Regions from separate parts of the Streptomyces sp. NPDC005962 genome, predicted to be linked through region 1. Evidence: riboswitches for the same ligand, from Rfam matches in the RefSeq annotation. Region 1 holds a riboswitch; the other holds the start of a gene.

Evidence for each region. A riboswitch is a leader RNA that binds a small molecule or an ion and turns the genes downstream of it on or off. The one in region 1 is predicted to bind S-adenosylmethionine.
Region 2: it holds a riboswitch for S-adenosylmethionine, as region 1 does, so the genes downstream of both, ABZ370_RS13360 (aminotransferase class V-fold PLP-dependent enzyme) here and thrC (threonine synthase) in region 1, are expected to answer to the same signal.

What each region holds. Positions count from the first base shown of each region.
Region 1 covers NZ_JBEXVE010000001.1:379,606-390,033, reverse strand. The annotation lists gene groL (chaperonin GroEL) at 1-186, opposite strand, end outside; gene ABZ370_RS01895 (cold-shock protein) at 534-740, opposite strand; gene ABZ370_RS01890 (MoaD/ThiS family protein) at 1,219-1,494, opposite strand; gene thrC (threonine synthase) at 1,491-2,780, opposite strand; SAM riboswitch class I at 2,798-2,939, opposite strand; gene ABZ370_RS01880 (glucosyl-3-phosphoglycerate synthase) at 3,115-4,062, shown strand; gene ABZ370_RS01875 (trehalose-6-phosphate synthase) at 4,138-5,676, shown strand; gene otsB (trehalose-phosphatase) at 6,227-7,066, opposite strand; gene ABZ370_RS01865 (DUF3263 domain-containing protein) at 7,146-7,379, opposite strand; gene ABZ370_RS01860 (extracellular solute-binding protein) at 7,376-8,656, opposite strand; partial or broken gene ABZ370_RS01855 (ROK family protein) at 8,915-9,829, shown strand; gene nagA (N-acetylglucosamine-6-phosphate deacetylase) at 10,000-10,428, shown strand, end outside.
Region 2 covers NZ_JBEXVE010000006.1:289,420-299,847, forward strand. The annotation lists gene ABZ370_RS13350 (cytochrome bc complex cytochrome b subunit) at 1-1,576, shown strand, start outside; gene trpD (anthranilate phosphoribosyltransferase) at 1,805-2,884, shown strand; SAM riboswitch class IV at 3,154-3,271, shown strand; gene ABZ370_RS13360 (aminotransferase class V-fold PLP-dependent enzyme) at 3,430-4,791, shown strand; gene ABZ370_RS13365 (Lrp/AsnC ligand binding domain-containing protein) at 4,801-5,082, opposite strand; gene ABZ370_RS13370 (rhomboid family intramembrane serine protease) at 5,079-5,789, opposite strand; gene ABZ370_RS13375 (hypothetical protein) at 5,932-6,177, shown strand; gene ABZ370_RS13380 (NYN domain-containing protein) at 6,200-7,558, shown strand; gene ABZ370_RS13385 (NlpC/P60 family protein) at 7,822-8,847, shown strand; gene ABZ370_RS13390 (C40 family peptidase) at 9,029-10,147, shown strand; gene ABZ370_RS13395 (hypothetical protein) at 10,247-10,428, shown strand, end outside.

The DNA of each region.
Region 1 (10,428 bases):
CTCGAGTTCGATCTCCTTGGCGATGGAAACACCATCGTTGGTGATCGTGGGGGCGCCCCACTTCTTCTCGAGGACGACGTTACGGCCCTTGGGGCCGAGGGTGACCTTGACGGCGTCGGCGAGCTGGTTCATCCCGCGCTCGAGGCCGCGCCGCGCCTCCTCGTCGAACGCGATGATCTTGGCCATGTGAAGTGGTCCTCCCAAGACGGGGTGGATTGCTCCGGACCGCGCCTGGCGCCCGCGACGGACGGCCTGCCTACCGTGCGGTTCCTTGCCCCGCGCGGCGTCGGCTTGCCTCACCGACCCGATCCTTCTGTCACTCTCACCTTCAGAGTGCTAACGCAATAATTAGCACTCGCCCCATGAGAGTGCAAGCGCCCGACGGGCGTCAAGAGAGGCGGCGGGGAGGCGGAGGAGGAGCGGCGGAGGGGCCCCGGAAGAGGCTCGGCGGCCCCGGGACATGCCAGAGGGCCCGCCCCCTCACGGGGTACGGGCCCTCCGGCGTTTCAGTCAGCTGCCTCGCGTTCGGCGCGTCAGCCTACGGCCACGCGGACCATGTCCGCCTGCGGGCCCTTCTGGCCCTGCGAGATCTCGAACTCGACCCGCTGGCCTTCCTCGAGGGTGCGGTAACCGTCCATCTGGATCGCACTGTAGTGGACGAACACATCCGCACCACCGTCGACCGCGATGAAGCCGTACCCCTTCTCCGCGTTGAACCACTTGACGGTGCCCTGAGCCATTCCTAACTCCCCTATTGCTGGCCCTTGCGCAGGACCGCACTCCGCGGACCCGGGTCAGACCTCACCCCCCGAGTCGAGGGAGGTGTGCGCCGGAACGCGTCGACCGCCGCTGAATGTATCCGTCCCAACGCCCTCTGCAACAGGTCAATTGGACGAGAATTCTGGGCACGGCCGATCGGTAAAAAGTGGAGAAGTACCGTGAATTTCGGGCAAGTCCGGCGGGGCAGAGGGTACCAACCCGACAAATCGCGCACACACTTTGCGCACAAGTTGACGAGTTCTCATATGCGGTTCCGGTGCCGGGGCGGAGGAGTGAACTCGGGCCCGTTGGGGAAGCGGGGCCAACTCTATCGCGATTCCACACACGGAATCGCCCCGTCCGCTTGTTCCCGGACGGGGCGATTTCCTCAGGTGAGCGGGGTGATGGGGCGTCAGCAACCAGCCGCGACGGCGGGGTCAGCCACGCGCAACGGCAGGGTCAGCCACCCGCGACCGCGGGGATGATCGACACCCCGGCGCCGTCCGGCGTGGCCGTGCCCAGGCCCTCGGAGAACCGCACGTCGTCGTCGTTGACGTAGACGTTCACGAAGCGGCGCAGCTTGCCGGTGTCGTCCAGGACGCGGGCCGCGATGCCCGTGTGGTTCTTCTCCAGGTCCGCCAGAACCTCGGCGAGGGTCGCGCCCTCGGCACTGACCTCGGCCTGGCCGCCGGTGTAGGTACGCAGGATGGTCGGGATTCGGACGTTGACGCTCATGCGAGGCCTGCCTCTCGGAACGAGTCAAGGGTGGGGCGGATGATGGCGGAGGGGCCCGTGGTGGGGGCCACCGCGTCGAGGGTCTTGAGGCCGTCGCCGGTGTTGAGGACGACGGTCGTCAGGGACGGGTCGAGCAGTCCGTCCTCGATGAGCTTCTTGGTCACGCCGACGGTCACGCCGCCCGCGGTCTCCGCGAAGATCCCCTCGGTGCGGGCGAGCAGCTTGATCGCGTCGACCACCTGCTCGTCGGTGACGTCCTCCACCGCGCCGCCGGTGCGGCGCGCGATGTCGAGGACGTACGGGCCGTCCGCCGGGTTGCCGATGGCCAGCGACTTGGCGATGGTCTTCGGCTTCTGCGGGCGCACCACGTCGTGGCCCGCCTTGAAGGCGGTGGAGACCGGGGAGCAGCCCTCGGCCTGGGCGCCGAAGATCTTGTAGGGCTTGTCCTCGACCAGACCGAGCTTGATCAGCTCCTTGAGCCCCTTGTCGATCTTGGTGAGCTGGGAGCCGGAGGCGATCGGGATGACGATCTGGTCCGGCAGCCGCCAGCCGAGCTGCTCGCAGATCTCGTACGCCAGGGTCTTGGAACCCTCGCCGTAGTACGGCCGCAGGTTGACGTTGACGAAGCCCCAGCCCTCGCCCACGGGGTCGCCGATCAGCTCGCTGCAGAAGCGGTTGACGTCGTCGTACGTGCCCTCGATGCCGACCAGCTCACCGCCGTAGACGGCGGCCATGACGACCTTGCCCGCCTCCAGGTCGTGCGGGATGAACACGCACGAGCGGAAGCCGGAACGGGCGGCCGCGGCTCCCACCGCGCCGGCCAGGTTGCCGGTGGAGGAGCAGGAGAGGGTGGTGAAGCCGAACGTGCGGGCCACCTGGACGGCGATGGCGACGACCCGGTCCTTGAAGGAGTGGGTCGGGTTGCCGGAGTCGTCCTTGACGTGCAGCTCACCGGTGATGCCCAGCTCACGGGCGAGCCGGTCGGCCTTGACGAGCTGGGTGAAGCCCGGGCTCAGACTGGGGAAGGTGGCCACGTCGGCGGGGACGGGCAGCAGCGGCGCGTAGCGCCAGATGTTGTCGGGACCGGCCTCGATCTGCTTCCGCAGCCCCTCCGGGTCGCCGCCGGGCAGCTCGTACGCCACCTCCAGCGGCCCGAAACACGACTCGCACGCGAAGATCGGGCCGAGATCGAAGCGCTCACCGCACTCGCGGCAGGACAGGGCGACGGCGGGGCCGAAAGCGGAGGCAGCGGAAGTGGTTGAGCTTTCGACGGATTGCACAGCCATGGAGGCGAGGCCCTTTCTCCTCATCTTCCTCGGGACGCATTTCGCCACGAGACGGAATTGGCACCTTCCCGAGCCGGGAGCCTCGCTACAGAACGCGAGACCGGCTGGATGGTTGCCGGGGCTTCAACGGGCCGTTCCCTCTGCCCCTCTGGATGAGCGGTATGGCCGCCGGGCCGGACCCGGGGCGTTTGTCCGCACGGTGCCCCCGACATACGAAGGTCATGTGCGCTGTTCAAGACTGTAACCGACGGCCCGGAGGGTTGAGCCAGCCGTCCGAACCGCGAGATGGATCACAACGATCACTCCGAGCGATCACAGCAGGGAGACAAAACAGGTGCTGGATGAGGTGGAGCGCTGGCTGGAGCGCCGCTCCTGGTCGGCCGACGACCGTCCGCTGGACCGCCTGCTGGCCGCGAAGCGCGACACGGCGGCGAGCGTCAGTGTGGTGCTGCCCGCGCTGAACGAGGAGGCGACCGTCGGCGAGATCGCCGCCGCGATCCGCCGCGATCTGATGACCGAGGCCGTGCCGCTCGTCGACGAGCTGGTGGTGCTGGATTCCGGTTCCACGGACCGCACCGCCGAGGTCGCCGCGGCCGCCGGGGCGAGGGTGGTGCACCGCGACGCGCTGCTGCCCCGGCTGCCCGCGCTGCCCGGCAAGGGCGAGGTGCTGTGGCGGTCGCTGCTGCCGACCAGCGGCGACATCGTCTGCTTCATCGACGCCGACCTGCGCGAATTCGACGCGCGCTTCGTCTCCGGGATCATCGGGCCGCTGCTCACCGAGCCCGGGGTGCAGCTGGTCAAGGGCATGTACGACCGGCCGCTGCGGGACACCGCGGGCCAGGGCGGACGCGTCACCGAGCTGGTCGCCCGGCCGCTGCTCAACCTGCACTGGCCGCAGCTGGCCGGGTTCGTCCAGCCGCTGGGCGGCGAGTACGCGGCCCGGCGCTCGCTGCTGGAGCGGCTGCCGTTCCCCGTCGGGTACGGGGTCGAGCTGGGCCTGCTCGTCGACTCGCTGCACACGGTCGGGCTCGACGCCCTCGCCCAGGTCGACATCGGCGTACGCAAGCACCGGCACCAGGACGGCAAGGCGCTCGGCCGGATGGCCGCGGCGATCTACCGCACCGCCCAGCTGCGGCTGGCCCGCGGCCATCTGGTGCGGCCGCGGCTGACCCAGTTCGAGCGCGGCGAGAACGGCTTCGAGCCGCGGACCTGGGAGGTGGACACGGAGGAGCGGCCGCCGATGATCGAGATCCCGGAGTACGCGGAGCGGCGCGCGGCGTAGCCCTCACGTAACCCTCGCGGGCATAAGAAACCGTACGTACGTTTGCGCGCGGTGCCCGATGGCTAGGCTCGCGACATGGCCGTTGAGCGCAGCGCACCGATCCTCGTCGCGTCCAACCGCGGCCCGGTCTCGTACGCGCTGGGCGAGGACGGTTCGCTCACCCCCAATCGCGGGGGCGGCGGGCTGGTCTCCGGGCTGAGCGCGATCGGGCCCGACGCGGGAGCGGTCTGGGTGTGCGCCGCGCTCGGCGACGGCGACCGCGAGGCGGCGCGGCGCGCCGGGACCGGCCACCTGCCCACCGCCGACACCGGCGGCCAGCAGGTACCGCCACACCGGACATCCCCGCAGGACGGGACCGGCCACCTGCCCACCGCCCACACCGGCGGCCAGCAGGTGCGGATGCTGGACATCGCGCCGGATGTCTTCGCCGCGGCGTACAACGGCGTCGCGAACTCGGTGCTGTGGTTCGTCCACCACCTGCTCTACCAGACCCCGGTCGAGCCGGTCTTCGACGCGGAGTTCCGCGCCCAGTGGGCGGCGTACGAGACGTACAACGCGGCCTTCGCCGACGCGCTCGCCCAGGAGGCGGCCGAGGGTGCGGTCGTGCTGGTGCAGGACTACCACCTGGCGCTGGTCCCCGGGCTGCTCCGGGCCCGCCGCCCCGACCTGCGGATCGGCCACTTCTCGCACACCCCCTGGGCGCCCCCGGACTACTACCGGCTGCTGCCGGACGACGTCGCCGCGGGCGTACTGCGCGGCATCCTCGGCGGCGACCGCGCCGCCTTCCTCACCGGGCGCTGGGCCGCCGCGTTCGCCGACTGCTGCGCGGCGGTGCTGGGCGCGGAGGTCGTCCGGGGGCCGGACGGCGCCGCGGCCGCCGTGCGCTTCGAGGGCCGGGAGACCCGGCTCGGGGTCCACGGCCTCGGCGCCGACGCCGACTTCCTGCGGGAGCGGTCGCGGGCGGCCGACGTGGACGAGCGGCTGGCGGCGCTGCGCGAGCAGATCGGCCCCGGCCGGAAGACGATCGTCCGGGTGGATCGCACCGAGCTGTCCAAGAACATCGTGCGCGGGCTGCTGGCGTACCGCCGTCTGCTGCAGACCCGCCCCGAGTGGCGCGAGCGCGTCGTCCACGTGGCCTTCGCCTACCCGTCGCGCCAGGACCTCGCCGTCTACCGCGACTACACCGAGCGGGTGCGGGTGCTCGCCGAGGAGATCAACGCGGAGTACGGCACGGAGGGCTGGCAGCCGGTCGCGCTCCATGTGAAGGACGACTTCGCGCGCTCGCTGGCCGCGTACCGGCTGGCCGACGTCGCCCTCGTCAACCCCATCCGGGACGGGATGAACCTGGTCGCCAAGGAGATCCCGGTCGTCTCCGAGCGGGGCTGCGTGCTGGTGCTGTCCCGGGAGGCGGGGGCGTACGAGGAGCTGGGCGCGGACGCGGTGGTGGTGAACCCGTACGACATCGAGGGCACCGCCCGCGCCCTCGACGAGGCCCTGCGAACCCCGGACGCCGACCGCACGGACCGCACAAAGCGCCTGGCAGCGGCAGCCACAGCCCTCCCACCCCGAGACTGGTTCCTCACCCAGCTGCGAGCCCTGGAGCAACAGGCCTAGGGCCCCACCCCGCCCCTCCCCGAAACCGGGGCCCGCCCCGGACCCCGGCACCCCGATTCCCCGGGCTCCGCCCCGGACCCCGTGCGAGCACACCGCCAACCACCACCGGGCTCCGCCCAGACCCGGGCACAGTGCGCGGGCTCCGCCCCGAACGCCACCCAGCGGACCTCACCCTGAACCGTCGCCGACAAGCAGAGCGCCGCCAGGGCAAACCGCCGGGGCACCGTTCCCCGGCTCCACCCCAGTCCATCCCGGGCGCCGCCCGCCGGGCTTCGCCCGCGCCTTCCCGACGCCGGGGCACCAGCCCGGCGCTCACGCGCGGGGGCGTCGCGCCCACCAGCGACGGGGGTCCAGGGGGCCTGCCCCCTGGTTACGGGAAGGGGCGGGGTCGGGGACACTCAGCGCCCCGCCACGCCCAGCGCCGCCAGCCCCGACACAGCTCGCGGGTCCCGCGCCTCGTCGCCGAGCGGCGTCACCCCGCCGACGGCAGGGCGGGTGGGGGTGCAGGGGCCTGCCCCCTGGTTACGGGAAGGGGCGGGGTGGGGAAAGCTCAGGGCATTGCCTCGGCCAGTGACTTCAGCAGGGCCACCACCCCCGCCGGGCCGTCCACCACCAGGTCCGCGCGCTCCGCCAGTGCCGTGACCTCCGTGCTGCCGCTGCACACCAGCACGCCCGGCACCCCTTCCTTCCGCAACCGCTCCACCGCCGCGAACGCGGCCAGGTCGCCGAGGTCGTCGCCCGCATAGAGCACCGCGCCCGCGGACGTCTCGCGGACGTACTCCAGCAGCGCGACGCCCTTGTCCATGCCCGGCGGGCGCAGTTCCAGGACCAGCCGGCCCGGTTCGACGATCAGGCCGTGGCGCTCGGCCAGCGCGTTCAGCGGGGCGCGGAGCTGGTCGAAGGCGGCCTGGGGGTCCTCGGTGCGGCGGGTGTGGACGGCGACGGCGCGGCCCTTGTCCTCGGTCCAGGTGCCGTGCCACGCGCCGTTCGCCGCCAGGACGCCCGGCAGTTCGGAGCGGACGGCGGCGATGCCGGGGTGCGGTTCGGGGGCCTGGACCGCGCGGCTGGACGCGTCCCAGCGCTCGGCGCCGTAGAGGCCGAGGACGACGAGGTTGGCCGGGGCCCCGCCGCCCCCGAAGCCGCCGTAGCGGACGGCGACTTCGGCCGGGCGGCCGGTGATCACCGCGAGGGAGCGCAGCCGGGGGCCCAGGGCGGAGAGGGCCGGGACGGCGCCGGGGTGGGCGCGGGCCTGGTCGGGGTCGGGGACGATGTCGGCGAGGGTGCCGTCGAAGTCGACCCCGACGACGGCCCGGTCGGGCCGTTCCAGGAGGGCGGCGAGGCCCTGACGTCCGGCGGCGGTGACGGGTACGGGAAGGGGGTGGCTGCCCATGCGGCGACCCTACCCGCACCCGTCCGCCACCACCCGTACCGACGACCAGCGTCGGCCACCCGGGAACGAACCCGGGAACTCAGCGGCGTTCGCGGCGTTCGTCCCGTAGGCGGCGGAGGCGGTTGACGGTCACCGGGTCGTGCTCCAGCGCGCGGGGGTCGTCCAGCAGGGCGTTGAGCAGCTGGTAGTAGCGGGTCGGGGTGATGCCGAGCCGCTCCCGTATGGCCCGCTCCTTGGCGCCCGGGCCCGGCCAGCCGCCGCGCTCCACGGCGAGCACGGCCAGGTCCTGCTCGGAGAGTGGTTCGGTGGTCACGAGTTGGCCGTCTCCATGGCGTCCGCCGTGCGCTGGATCTCGCCGAGGACGCTCGCCGGGTCCCCGCCGCTGGTCACCGTCGAGCCGATCTTCTCCTTGACCATCTTGCTGATGGTCGGCCAGGAGGTCTTGTCCGCCGGGTAGAACTGGGCCCTGTCCATCTGATCGAGGAAGCGCCACAGCTTCTTGTGCTCCTTCTCCCGCCGCATCGTCGCGGAGACGGACGTGGTGACCGGCAGCAGATCGTACTGGTCGGCGAAGTCGAGCACATTCTTGTCCTGGTAGACGAAGTCGAGGAAGTCGCCGATCTGCTTCCGTCTCCCGTTCGCATTGAAGGCCATGAGCCAGTCGGCGACGCCCATCGTCGAGGACGACTTGCCGTCGCGGCCGGGCAGCGGGGCGGTGGCGTACTCGATGTCATGGCCGGACGCCTGCCGCATCAGGGTGGGGTGGCCGTTGAGCATGCCGACCTCGCCCCGGGTGAAGGCGTTGAAGACGTCCTGGCGGTTGGTGCGGGCCGGGGAGCGCGGGCCGGTGAGGCCCTCGCCGACCAGCTCGTCCCGCAGCCATTCGAACGTCTCGATGTTGGCGGTGGAGTCGATGGTGTAGCTGCCGTTGGTGTCGGTGTAGCCGCCCCCGCCGCCGAGCATCCACATCAGGGTCTCGGCCTGCGTCTCCTCGGGGCCGAGCGGAAGCCCGTAGGGCATCTTCACCCCGGCCGACTTGAGCTTGCGCGCGGCGTCCTTCAGCTCCGCCCAGCTCTTGGGCGCGGCGGATATGCCCGCCTCGTCGAACAGCTTCTTGTTGTAGAAGAGCAGCCGTGCGCTGGAGACGAAGGGCAGCCCGTACAGCACCCGGCTGACCTCGCCCGCCTGGGCGATCGAGGTGATGAACGCGGCCTGGGTGGGGATGGAGAGCATCTGGTCGGCGCGGTAGAGCTTGCCCGCGGCGGCGTAGTCGGCGTACGCGCCGATCTGCGCGATGTCCGGGCTGTCGCCGTCCTTGACCATCTCGGCGACCTTCTTGTCGACTTCGGTCCAGCTGTAGACCTTGACGTCGACCTTGGTACCGCCGTCCTTGGCCTCGAAGGCCCGGGCCAGCTTGTCCCAGTACTTCTGGGAGGTGTTCTCGGCGCTGTCGCCGTAATCCGCCGCGACCACCTTCAGGACGTTCCCGTCCGATCCGGAGCTATCGCTTCCGCACGCCGACAGGGTGGGCATCGCCACCGCCGTCGCGGCCCCAGCCGTCGTCAGACTCAAGAACCGTCGCCGCTGCACTGCGATTTCCCACCCTATGGCTTGATTCATCCTCCGCGATGCCTCTCGCGAAGGTCGAGCGAGTTTGCCTTGTAAACCTCCACAAGGTCTACACCGTGGGCGTATCGCTTCGGTATCGGGCCTCTTCTTGCCAGGTCAGACGTATCGCATACCCCTACGTGGGATGCGTCACGTCATCACAACTCGCTTACTCGTACAGGGGACCCGCCCGGCGAGTGGACTAGACCTCTTGAGGGGGATCGCGGGAGACTGTCCCCCGTGAGACACGTCATCGCCCTCGATGTGGGCGGCACCGGCATGAAGGCCGCCCTGGTCGGGGCGGACCGCACACTCCTCCACGAGGCCAGGCGGCCCACCGGGCGGGAGCACGGCCCCGATGCCGTCGTCGGCGCGATCCTCGACTTCGCCGCCGAGCTGCGCGCCCTCGGCGAGCGGCGGTTCGGCGAACCGGCCGCGGCCGCCGGGGTCGGTGTGCCCGGCGTACTGGACCAGGAGCGCGGCGTCGCCGTCTTCGCCGCCAACCTCGGCTGGCGCGACGTACCGCTGCGCGCGCTGCTGTCCGAGCGGCTGGGCGGCGTCCCGGTCGCCCTCGGGCACGACGTCCGCACGGGCGGGCTGGCCGAGGGGCGGCTGGGGGCGGGCCGGGGCGCCGACCGGTTCCTGTTCGTGTCGGTGGGCACCGGGATCGCGGGCGCCATCGGCATCGAGGGCCGTCTCGAACCCGGGGCCAACGGCTCCTCCGGCGAGGTCGGCCACATCGTCGTACGGCCCGGCGGCGCCCGGTGCGGCTGCGGCCAGTCCGGCTGCCTGGAGACGCTGGCCTCGGCTGCCGCCGTAGGCCGCGCCTGGGCGGCGGCCGGGGGCGGACCCGGCGCCGACGCGGCCGACTGCGCCAAGGCCGTCGAGTCCGGCGACCCGCGGGCCGTGGCGGTGTGGCGGGAGACGACCGGCGCGCTCGCCGACGGTCTGGTGACCGCCCTCACCCTGCTGGACCCCGAGCTGCTGATCATCGGCGGCGGGCTCGCCGAGGCCGGGGAGACGCTGTTCACCCCGCTGCGCGCGGCGGTCGAGGAGCGGATCACGTTCCAGAAGCTCCCCCGCATCGTCCCCGCCGCCCTCGGGGACACCGCCGGATGCCTGGGCGCGAGCCTGCTCGCCTGGGACCTCGTCGCCGAGCAGGCGGAGCAGGGAGAGCACGCCGCACAGGCCGAGCACGCCGGGCAGACCGAGCAAGCCGCGCACGCCGCACAGCCCGCCGCACAGGCCGAACAGCCCGCGCAGTCGCCCACGTCCCCCTCACCACCCCACGCGCAGCCCGCGCAGTCCACGGAGGTATCCGGCTGATGATCCAGCGAACGGTTCTCACAGGCGCCCGGGTGGCGCTGCCGTCCGGGGTGGTCACGGACGCGACGCTGACGGTCGAGGGCACCCGCATCGCGGGAACGGCACACGACCGCGACCCCGGACGTGACGGGGATGCCGTACGCGATCTGTCCGGCTGCTGGATCGTCCCCGGCTTCGTGGACATCCATCTGCACGGCGGCGGCGGCGCCTCGTTCTCCACGGGCACCGCCGAGGAGGCGCTGACCGTCATCCGGACGCACCGCGCGCACGGCACCACCACGATGCTCGCCTCCACCGTCACCGGCGACCTCGACGACCTCGCCCGGCAGGCGGCGGTCCTCTCCGAGCTGACCGAGGACGGCGAGCTGGCGGGCGTCCACTTCGAGGGCCCGTTCATCTCCCCGCACCGCTGCGGCGCCCACCAGCCG
Region 2 (10,428 bases), on a different contig from region 1:
CGCCGACTGGGCCGACGGCCGGCTGGGCATCTACAGCCTCGCCCGGGCCAACATGCGCAAGATCTTCCCGGACCACTGGTCCTTCATGCTGGGCGAGGTCGCGCTCTACAGCTTCATCATCATCATCCTCACGGGTGTGTATCTGACGCTGTTCTTCCACCCCAGCATGGAAGAGGTCGTCTACCACGGCCCGTACGTCCCGATGCAGGGCGTCCGGATGTCCGAGGCCTTCGCCTCGACGCTCGACATCAGCTTCGAGGTGCGCGGCGGTCTGCTCATCCGGCAGATCCACCACTGGGCCGCGCTGGTCTTCCTCTGCGCGATGTTCGTGCACATGATGCGCGTCTTCTTCACGGGCGCGTTCCGCAAGCCGCGTGAGGTCAACTGGCTCTTCGGCTTCCTGCTGTTCTTCCTCGGCATGCTGACCGGCTTCACGGGCTACTCGCTCCCCGACGACCTGCTCTCCGGCACCGGACTGCGGTTCATCGAGGGCGTGTTCCTGTCGATCCCGGTCGTCGGCACCTACATCTCGATGTTCGTGTTCGGCGGCGAGTTCCCGGGCATGGACCTCATCCCGAGGCTCTACCCGGTCCACGTCCTGCTGCTGCCGGGCATCATGCTCGGCCTGCTGGTGGCGCACCTGATCCTGGTCTTCTACCACAAGCACACGCAGTTCCCCGGGGCCGGAAAGACCAACAAGAACGTCGTCGGCATGCCCCTGCTGCCGGTCTACATGGCCAAGGCGGGCGGCTTCTTCTTCCTGGTCTTCGGCGTCATCGCGGTCATCTCCGCGATCGCCACGATCAACCCGATCTGGACCATCGGCCCCTACCGGCCCGACCAGGTCTCCACCGGCGCCCAGCCCGACTGGTACATGGGCTTCGCCGAGGGTCTGGTCCGTGTGATGCCCGGCTGGGAGATCAACGCCTGGGGCCACACGCTCGTCCTGGGCGTGTTCATCCCGATCGTGGCCTTCCCGCTGGTCCTCTTCGCCATCGGCTTCTACCCCTTCATCGAGGGCTGGATCACCGGCGACAAGCGCGAGCACCACATCCTGGACCGTCCGCGCAACGCCCCGACCCGTACGGCCTTCGGTGTCGCCTGGCTGACCGCGTACTTCGTGATGCTGGTCGGCGGCGGCAACGACCTGTGGGCCACGCACTTCAACCTGTCGATCAACTCGATCACCTGGTTCGTGCGGATCGGCTTCTTCGCGGGGCCGGTGCTCGCCTTCATCGCCACCAAGCGGATCTGCATGGGCCTCCAGCGGCGTGACAAGGACAAGGTGCTGCACGGTCGCGAGACCGGCATCATCAAGCGCCTGCCGCACGGTGAGTTCGTCGAGGTCCACGCGCCGCTCACGCAGGAGCAGATGCACGTGCTCACCCAGCACGAGCAGCCGAAGGCGTACGAGCTCGGCCCCGAGGTCGACGAGAACGGCGTCCGCCGCAAGGTCGGGGCGTCGCAGAAGCTGCGGGCCAGGCTGTCCAAGAGCTACTACGGCAAGGACGCCTTCATCCCGAAGCCGACCTCCGAGGAGTACAAGGAGATCACCAGCGGCCACGGCCACCACTGATCTCTGCTGACGTCCGCTGACGTTCGCTGACGCCTGTACGCCACAGACCAGGGCCCCGGCCCGGACCTCGTGTCCGGCCGGGGCCCTGGTCTGTGGTCCCGGTTTGTGGTCTCTGGCCTGTGCCCCTGGTCATGGCCCTAGTCGTGGCCCTGGCCATGGACGTGATCGTCGTCCGCGCCGATAGGCTTGGGCTGATCGAGCGCTGATCCAGCCAATCAGGAGCGGACCATGGACGTTGTGACCCCAGCCGGAGGCGACAGCACCGCGACGGCCCGCACCTGGCCGGACGTGCTCAGCTCCCTCCTCGGCGGCCAGGACCTCGGCGCCGACGACACCGCGTGGGCCATGGACCGCATCATGCGCGGTGAGGCCACCGACGCCCAGATCGCCGGGTTCGCGGTCGCGCTGCGGGCCAAGGGCGAGACCGTCGCCGAGCTGTCCGGCCTGGTCCGGGCCATGTACGGGCATGCCAAGACGATCGAGGTGCCCGGCCCGACCGTCGACATCGTCGGCACGGGCGGCGACCGCGCCAAGACCGTCAACATCTCGACGATGTCCGCCCTGGTGGCGGCCGGTGCGGGCGCGCGCGTGGTCAAGCACGGCAACCGCGCCTCGTCCTCCGCGAGCGGCGCCTCCGACGTCCTGGAGAAGCTCGGCGTCAACCTGGACCTGAGCCCGGCGCGGGTGGCCGAGATCGCCGAGGAAGCGGGCATCACCATGTGCTTCGCGGTGAAGTTCCACCCGGCGCTGCGGCACGTGGCCGCGGCCCGCCGTGAGCTGGGCATCGCCACCCCGTTCAACTTCCTCGGCCCGCTCACCAACCCGGCCCGGGTCCCCTGCCAGGTCACGGGCGTCGCCGACGCCCGGATGGCGCCCATCATGGCCGGGGTGCTGGCCGAGCGCGGCTCGTCGGCGCTGGTCTTCCGGGGCGACGACGGACTGGACGAGCTGACGGTGACCGCGACCTCCCAGGTGTGGGTGGTACGGGACGGCACGGTCACCCACGTGCCCTTCGACCCGCGCGACCTCGGCTTCGAACTGGCCCCGGTGGAGGCCCTGCGCGGTGCCGACGCCTCCTACAACGCGGATGTGGCACGCCGCCTTCTGGCGGGCGAGATGGGGCCGGTCCGCGACGCGGTCCTCCTCAACTCGGGCGCGGCCCTGGCGGCCCTGGACTGGGCCGCCGCGCCGGTTGGCACCTCGCTGAACGACCGCATCGCGACGGGCGTCTCGCGGGCCGTCGAGTCGATCGACACGGGCGCGGCCCGCGACGCCCTGGACCGCTGGGTCCGGGCCAGCAACGCGTAGCGCCCCCCGGGGTTTCGTTGGTGGGTGCGGCCCGGTGGCCGGGTTGTGCCCACTCGTTCCTCCCCCAGCTACCGCTGGGAGGTGCCCCCCGGCGGAACGATTGCCCACAACCTTCCAGCCGCTCCGGGCGTACAACCCAGCCCCTCCGGCGTTTGAGGAGCGGGGGTCCGGGGGCGGAGCCCCCGGGGTCGGGAAGGGGCGGGGTGGGGGATCGTCCAGGATGCGGACGCGCGCTGGGCGTCGCGCGTCCGCATGGCATAATCCCCCCAGGTCACGAGCGACAGCGACTTCGGCCCCGGCCCGCTGTCCGGCAACCCTCCGTCCGTGGCGGGGTGCCCCGGGTGATGACCAGGCCGCACGCAGCGAGGTGTGCGGCAAGCGCGGACCCCTCACACCAGGGGTCCTGGTGGTCGAGGGAGTTCTTCCGTGACGCAGCGAATGCGCTAGGGCCGCAGCGCCCGTTTTCCCCCCAGCTCCGCGCGGAGCCGAGTCACCGTGCGTTGAGCGAGTTTCCGCACGCTCGCACCCCATCGGGAGAATTCGCCATGTCCGCATGCCCTTCTGCAGTCGAGACCCACACCCCGCTCCCCGTCCTCGGCAGCGACGTCACCGTGCCCCTGGTCACCGGCGGTGAGGTGACCTACGCCGCGCTCGACTACGCGGCCAGCGCGCCCGCCCTGAAGCGGGTGTGGGACGACGTCGCCGCGTACGCGCCGTACTACGGCAGCGTCCACCGCGGGGCGGGCTATCTGTCGCAACTGTCGACGGACCTCTTCGAGACCAGCCGCAAGGAGATCGCGGCGTTCCTGGGCTGCCGGGAGGACGACCAGGTGGTCTTCACCCGCTCGACCACCGACTCGCTCAACCTCCTCGCCGCCGCGGTGCCGACCGGCACGGAGGTGTTCGTGTTCGAGACCGAGCACCACGCCTCGCTGCTGCCGTGGGAGCAGCGGGAGGACACCCCGGTGACCTACCTGAGCGCGCCGCGCTCGCCGCGGCAGGCCGTGGAGACGCTGGAGAAGGCGCTCGCCGGGCGGGACGGCGGCCCGGCGCTGGTGTGCGTGACGGGTGCGTCGAACGTGACGGGCGAGCTGTGGCCGGTGCGGGAGCTGGCCGCGGCGGCGCACGCGCACGGCGCCCGTATCGTCCTGGACGCCGCGCAGCTGGCCCCGCACCACCCGGTGGACATCGCGGAGGCGGACGTGGACTGGGTCGCGTTCTCCGGGCACAAGCTCTACGCCCCCTTCGGGGCGGGCGTCCTGGCGGGCCGGGCCGACTGGCTGCGCGAGGCGCGGCCGTATCTGGCGGGCGGCGGCGCGAGCCGCAAGGTCGCGCGGCGGGACGACGGCGGGGTGGACGTCGAGTGGCACACCACCGCGGCGCGGCACGAGGCCGGTTCGCCGAACGTGATCGGGGTGTACTCGATCGCCTCGGCGTGCAAGGCGCTGACCGAGGCCGGGTTCGACGGCCTGGTGGCGCGCGAGCGGCAGCTGATCGCGAAGGTGCGGGAAGGGCTCGCGGAGGTGCCTCAGGTGCGGCTGCTGTCGCTGTTCGGCGACGACGCGCCGCGGGTGGGCGTGCTGTCCTTCGTGGTGGACGGCTGGAACAGCTCCCACTTCGCGGCGGCGCTGTCCGCGGAGTACGGGATCGGCGTACGGGACGGGCTGTTCTGCGCGCATCCGCTGGTGCGGACCCTGCTGGACAGCGAGCCGGACGAGCCGGGGGAGTGCGGCGCACCCGAGGCCGCCCCGGGCGAGCGCTCCCTGAACGCGATCCGGGTCAGCTTCGGCGCGGGCACGCCGGACGAGCATGTGGAGCGCTTCGTCCGGGCGGTGAAGGAGCTGGTCCGGTCCGGAGCGAAGTGGGACTACCGCACGGAGGACGGCCGCTGCGTCCCGGTGTCCTAGCTAGGAGGGCTAGCTGTCGAGACCGATCGCGAACGCGGCTTCCAGGTCGTGCTGGGAGTACGTACGGAACGCGATGTGGGTCTCGGTGGAGGCCACGCCGGGGACCTTGGAGATCTGGCCCGGGATGATGTCCGCGAGGTCGTCGTGCTGGCCCACCCGCACCATGGCGATCAGATCGTGCGCCCCGGTGACGGAGTAGACCTCGCTCACGCCCTCGATCGCGGCGATCTTCTCGGCGATCTCCGGAATCCGGTCCACGCTGGTCTTGATGAGCACGATCGAAGTGATCACGGCTGGCTTTCTCCCTCGCTGGGCCGGGCTGCGCCGCCCACTCTATCCGGCCGCCCGAAGCGGGCCCACGCGTAGAGAAAACCCAGAGTGAAGCCCACGAGATGGGCGAGGTAGGCCACTCCGGGGCGGGCGTCGGCCTGGCGGGCGGCGAGCCATTGGAGGGTGACCCAGAAGATCAGTACGGCCCAGGCGGGGAAGCGCAGCGGCAGGAAGAAGAGAAACGGGAACAGGCTGGTCACCCGGGCGCGCGGAAAGAGCCATAAGAAGGCGCCGAGGACGCCGGAGATGGCCCCCGAGGCGCCGACCAGCGTCTGGGGCGAGTCGGCGTGGGCGGCGGCGTAGCCGAGGAGCGCGAGATAGCCGGTGACGAGGTAGAAGAGGGCGAACTCCATACGCCCCATGCGCTCCTCGGTCATCGCACCGAAGACGTAGAGGAACAGCATGTTGCCGAGCAGATGCAGCCAGTTGCCGTGGACGAAGAGCGCGGTCAGCGGGGTCAGCGGCTCGGCCGGGGTGCCGCCCCACAGGGCGCTGGGGACGACTCCCCAGCGCTCGAAGTACGAGGTCTGGGCCTGGAGGAGGTCCCCGCCGGAGCCGTAGCGGGGGTCGAGCCCGGAGGCCGGTCCGAGGACGAAGACCAGGCAGCAGACGGCGATGAGGGCGTACGTCATCACCGGACGGCCGGACTCCGCCGACTTCTCGATCATGGGCAGATCATCGCGTACCCGGCACAACCTGCACAGAGCGCCTCGCCGCCGCCCGGGGGCGGGTACGGGGCCCGACACCCCCTGCGGCTCAGGCCGTAGGGTGACAGGACGCCGATGAGCCGAGAAGCGAGGACCCGACACCATGGCCGTTCCCACGCCGACAGCCGAGACCCGCTGGCGCTGCACGCTGTGCGGCAACCTCACCCGTTTCGATGTGACCCGCTCGACGAAGGCGGTCGAGTTCATTCACCTGGACCTGGCCGGGGAGCCTCGGGTCGAGGAACGCGATGTGGTCAGTGAGACCATTGAGTCAGTGCGTTGTCGCTGGTGCAACGCGGTCGACCAGATCGAGCTGGTCGACCGTCCGAGTACGAACGCGAGGGCCTGAGAAGCGAAGCGAGGAGAAGGTGGTGGACCGGACGGGCGGCGCCGGGGCGTCCGCTGACGCCGAGGGCGTCATCGAGGCGCTGGACCGCCCCCTGCCGGAAGGGGTGCGGCGGCGCGTGGTGGCGCTGGTCGCGGACGCGTTCGGTGGTCTGACGGTCACCGAACTGCCACCCCAGCTGCGGCAGTACGCCCGTTTCACCCCGAACCGGCGCGCGAAGTTCGCGGGGAACGCGATGGCCGCCGCCGTGGAGAGCGACGCCGTCTTCCGGCAGCGGATCGGGCAGCGGCTGCGGGAGACGCAGCCGGAGCTCGCCGAGGCCATCGAGGGCGGTTCGCCGCCCGCGGCCGCCGACCCGGTGGACGTGGCGGCGGTGGCGTACGTGCTGCGCCCGGTCGGCTGGGTGAAGCTGGTCGAGGCGGCGGGCGAGGAGGCCCAGCGGGTGTCGGCCGAGCGGGCCGGCGAGGAGGCCGAGCGCGAGCTGCAGCGGCTGCGCGAGGAGCTGGCCACCGCCCGCGCGGCGGCGCGCAAGGAGACGGACCGGGTCCGCGCCGAGCTGGACGCGGCCCGCAGGGAGGCGGATGCGGCGCAGCGCAAGCTGCGCAGCGCCCAGAGCGATGTGAGGCGCGGGGCGGCGGCGCTGCGCAAGGCCGAGGGCGAGCTGGAGACCGTGCGGTCGGAGGCCGCGTCGCGGCAGGCCGCGGCCGACGGTGAGGCGCGGCGGCTGCGGGCCCGGCTGGCGGAGGCGGAGTCGGCGCTGGAGGCGAGCCGCCGGGCGGTGCGCGAGGGCCGCAGCGTGGAGGACATGCGGCTGCGGCTGCTGCTGGACACCGTGCTGGACGCGGCCCAGGGGCTGCGCCGCGAACTGGCGCTGCCGCCCGCGTCGATGCACCCGGCGGACACGGTGGACGCGGTCGAGCCGGGCAAGATGACGCCGAAGGACATAGCGACCAGGGCGCTCTCGGAGACGGACCCGGCGCTGCTGGACCAGTTGCTGGAGCTGCCGCAGGCGCATCTGGTGGTGGACGGCTACAACGTCACCAAGACCGGATATCCGACGATGCCGTTGGAGAAGCAGCGGCTGCGGCTGCTGGGCGGGCTCGCGGTGCTCGCGGCGCAGACGGGCGCGGAGATGACGTGTGTCTTCGACGGAGCGGAGCTGGCCGCTCCGGTGCTGCTGGCGCCGCCGCGCGGGGTCCGGGTGCTGTTCAGCAAGCCGGGCGTGACGGCGGACGAGCTGATCCGGCAGCTGGTGCGGGCCGAGCCGCCGGGCCGTCCGGTGGTCGTCGTGTCGACCGACCGGGAGGTCGCGGATGGGGTCGCGCGCGCCGGAGCGCGCCCCGTGGCATCCGCCTTGCTGCTGAAACGACTTGCGCGTACCTGACGGGCGCTGAGCATCAGCACAGCGTCAAATGACCGTCACTGCCCGTGCGATGTTTGTAAAAGATGCGCCTGTGGCCAATTTTTTTGTCGTTGGGATTTGAACGGATCACGGCAGGGTCACTAGTGTCGGCTCGAACCTTCGCGCGGTAGATCACCCATCCGGGGTGACAGCGGGGGTACCGTCGAGTCCGTGGCCCATCCGCGGAGCCCGGGGTCGCGTGTCAACCCCTGGTAGGCGGCCGGAGGAAGAAGGAGATCGCCTTCGTGGCGTCCCACCGTCGACCCAAGCAGCCGAGCCGCACTCGGGTAACCGTACTCACGGCGACCGCCGCAGCCGCCGTCGCGCTCACGTCCCAGGCCGCCCAGGCCGCTCCGAAGCAGGACAAGAAGGACGTCAAGGAGCAGGTCGACAAGCTCTACGAAGAGGCGGAGCAGGCGACCGAGAAGTACAACGGCGCCAAGGAGAAGCAGGACAAGCTGGAGAAGCAGGTCGGCGACCTCCAGGACAACGTGGCGCGCGGTCAGCAGGACCTGAACAAGCTGCGCGACGGCCTGGGTTCGATGGCCACCGCCCAGTACCGCACCGGCGGGATCGACCCCTCCGTGCAGCTGATCCTCTCCTCCGACCCGGACACCTACCTCGACAAGGCGTCCACCCTCGACCAGGTCAGCGGCAAGCAGGCCGAGTCGCTGCGGAAGATCGGCGACAAGCAGCGCACGCTCAAGCAGCAGCGCGAGGAGGCGTCCACCAAGCTGCAGGACCTGGCGGACACCCGGAAGGCGCTGGGCGACAAGAAGAAGCAGATCCAGGGCAAGCTCACCAAGGCCCGTAATCTGCTCAACACCCTCACCGAGCAGGAGCGCGCCAAGCTGGCGCAGGCGGAGAAGGAACGCGCCAACCGTGCCAGCAGCCGGGTCGACCTGGGCAGCGACGTGCCCGACTCGCAGCGTGCCGCCGCCGCGCTGGCCGCCGCCAAGACCAAGATCGGCTCCCCGTACGTCTGGGGCGCCACCGGCCCGTCCTCCTTCGACTGCTCCGGCCTCACCGGCTGGGCGTACCAGCAGGCCGGTGTCCAGCTGCCGCGCATCTCCCAGGACCAGGCCAACGCCGGTACGCAGATCGGCCGCGGCGAGCTGAAGCCCGGCGATCTGGTGATGTTCTACAGCGACCTGCACCACATAGGCCTCTACGCGGGCAACGGACAGGTGCTGCACGCGCCCAAGCCCGGTGCCAATGTGCGCTATGAGTCGATGGACAACATGCCGTTCCAGTACGGCGTGAGGGTCTGACGACGACGTCCGTTCGGGCGAATCGGGACAACTCCCCACGACTCCTGCCCCGTCGGTGACCTGCGGTCTCCGGCGGGGCATCAGTTTGTGTGCCCGCGATCGGCTTTGGACCCGGGGTGGTCGCGCCGTTACTGTCTGCGCGCAGTTCTCCACCGACTCCGCGGAAGGGAGTGCGGCTCCCATGGCGTCCTCTCGCCGCTTCTCGAAGCCCGGGCCCGTCCGGGCCACCGTCGTCTGGACCGCCGCCTCGGCGGCCGCAGCCACCGGGGCGGTGCTGGCCGCCCCGGCCGGGGCCGAACCCCACGACCCCACGATGGGCCATCCCGCGGCCCGGACCGCCGCCGACCGGATCGACCACCTCTACGAGCAGGCCGAACGCGCCACCGAGCGCTACAACGCGGCCTCCACCCGGACCCACCGGCTGCGCCGCCAGGTGGACCGCCTCCAGGACCGCGCGGCCCGCGGCCAGGAGCGGGTCAACCGGATGCGGGTGGCGCTCGGCGCGATCGCGGGCGGCCAGTACCGCACCGGCGGTTTCGACCCGGGCCTCGCCCTCCTCCTCTCCTCCGACCCCGCCGACTACCTCGACCAGGCCACCATGCTGGACCGCATCAGCAGTCGGCAGGCCGGACAGCTGCGGGTCCTGGCGCGCGCCCAGCGCACCCTGGGTCAGCAGCGCACGGAGGCGGCGGCCCAGCTGGTGAAGCTGGAGCACGGCTGCCGGGCCGTCGCCCTCCACAAACGCGAGGTCCAGCGCAAGCTGGCCACCGCGCGGCGGCTGCTGGGCGCGATGCGGCCGGGGGAGTGGGAGGCGTACGCACACGCCTCGCGCGCCTCGCGCGCCGGGGATGGGCGCGGGCACGGGGCGTACGCCGTACCGGGCGCGGGGGCGTACGCCGTGCCGGGCGCGCCCTCCGGTACCCCGCACGCGACAACTGGTCCGGGGCCGTCCTCGCCGCGCGCCGCCGCGGCGTTCGGCGCGGCGCGGGCCGCGGTCGGCCTGCCGTACGCCTGGGGACAGGCCGGGCCCACCGCCTTCGACTGCTCCGGGCTGACCCAGTGGGCCTACCGCCGCGCCGGGGTGGCCATCCCGCGCACCTCCCAGGCCCAGGCGCGGACCGGACAGCCCCTGATGCTGTCCCAGGCCCGCCCCGGCGACCTGGTCGTCTACCGCTCCGACGCCGGGCACGTCGCCATGTACGCCGGAGGCGGCCAGGTGATCCACGCGCCCTACCCGGGGGCGACGGTCCGCTACGACCCCGTCGGCATGATGCCGATCTTTTCCATCACCCGCGTCTGAAGCGCCGCGGCGGCTCGTACGATCTATGGCGTGACGGGTCGGTGGAGATCGGGGCGATGGCGGACGGCACTCTGTCTGCCGGTGGTGTGGGCGCTGCCGGTGGCGGCGCTCGCGGCATGCGGTACGGCCGTTCCGCCCGACGACCCCGCGGGACGGGACGGGCGCGCCGTGCAGCGCATGCTCGACCGGCGGGCCGCGGCGGTACGCGACCGTGACGCCTCCGCCTTCCTCGCCACCGTCGACCGTGGCTCGGCCGACTACCGCGCCGAGCAGCGGCGGGT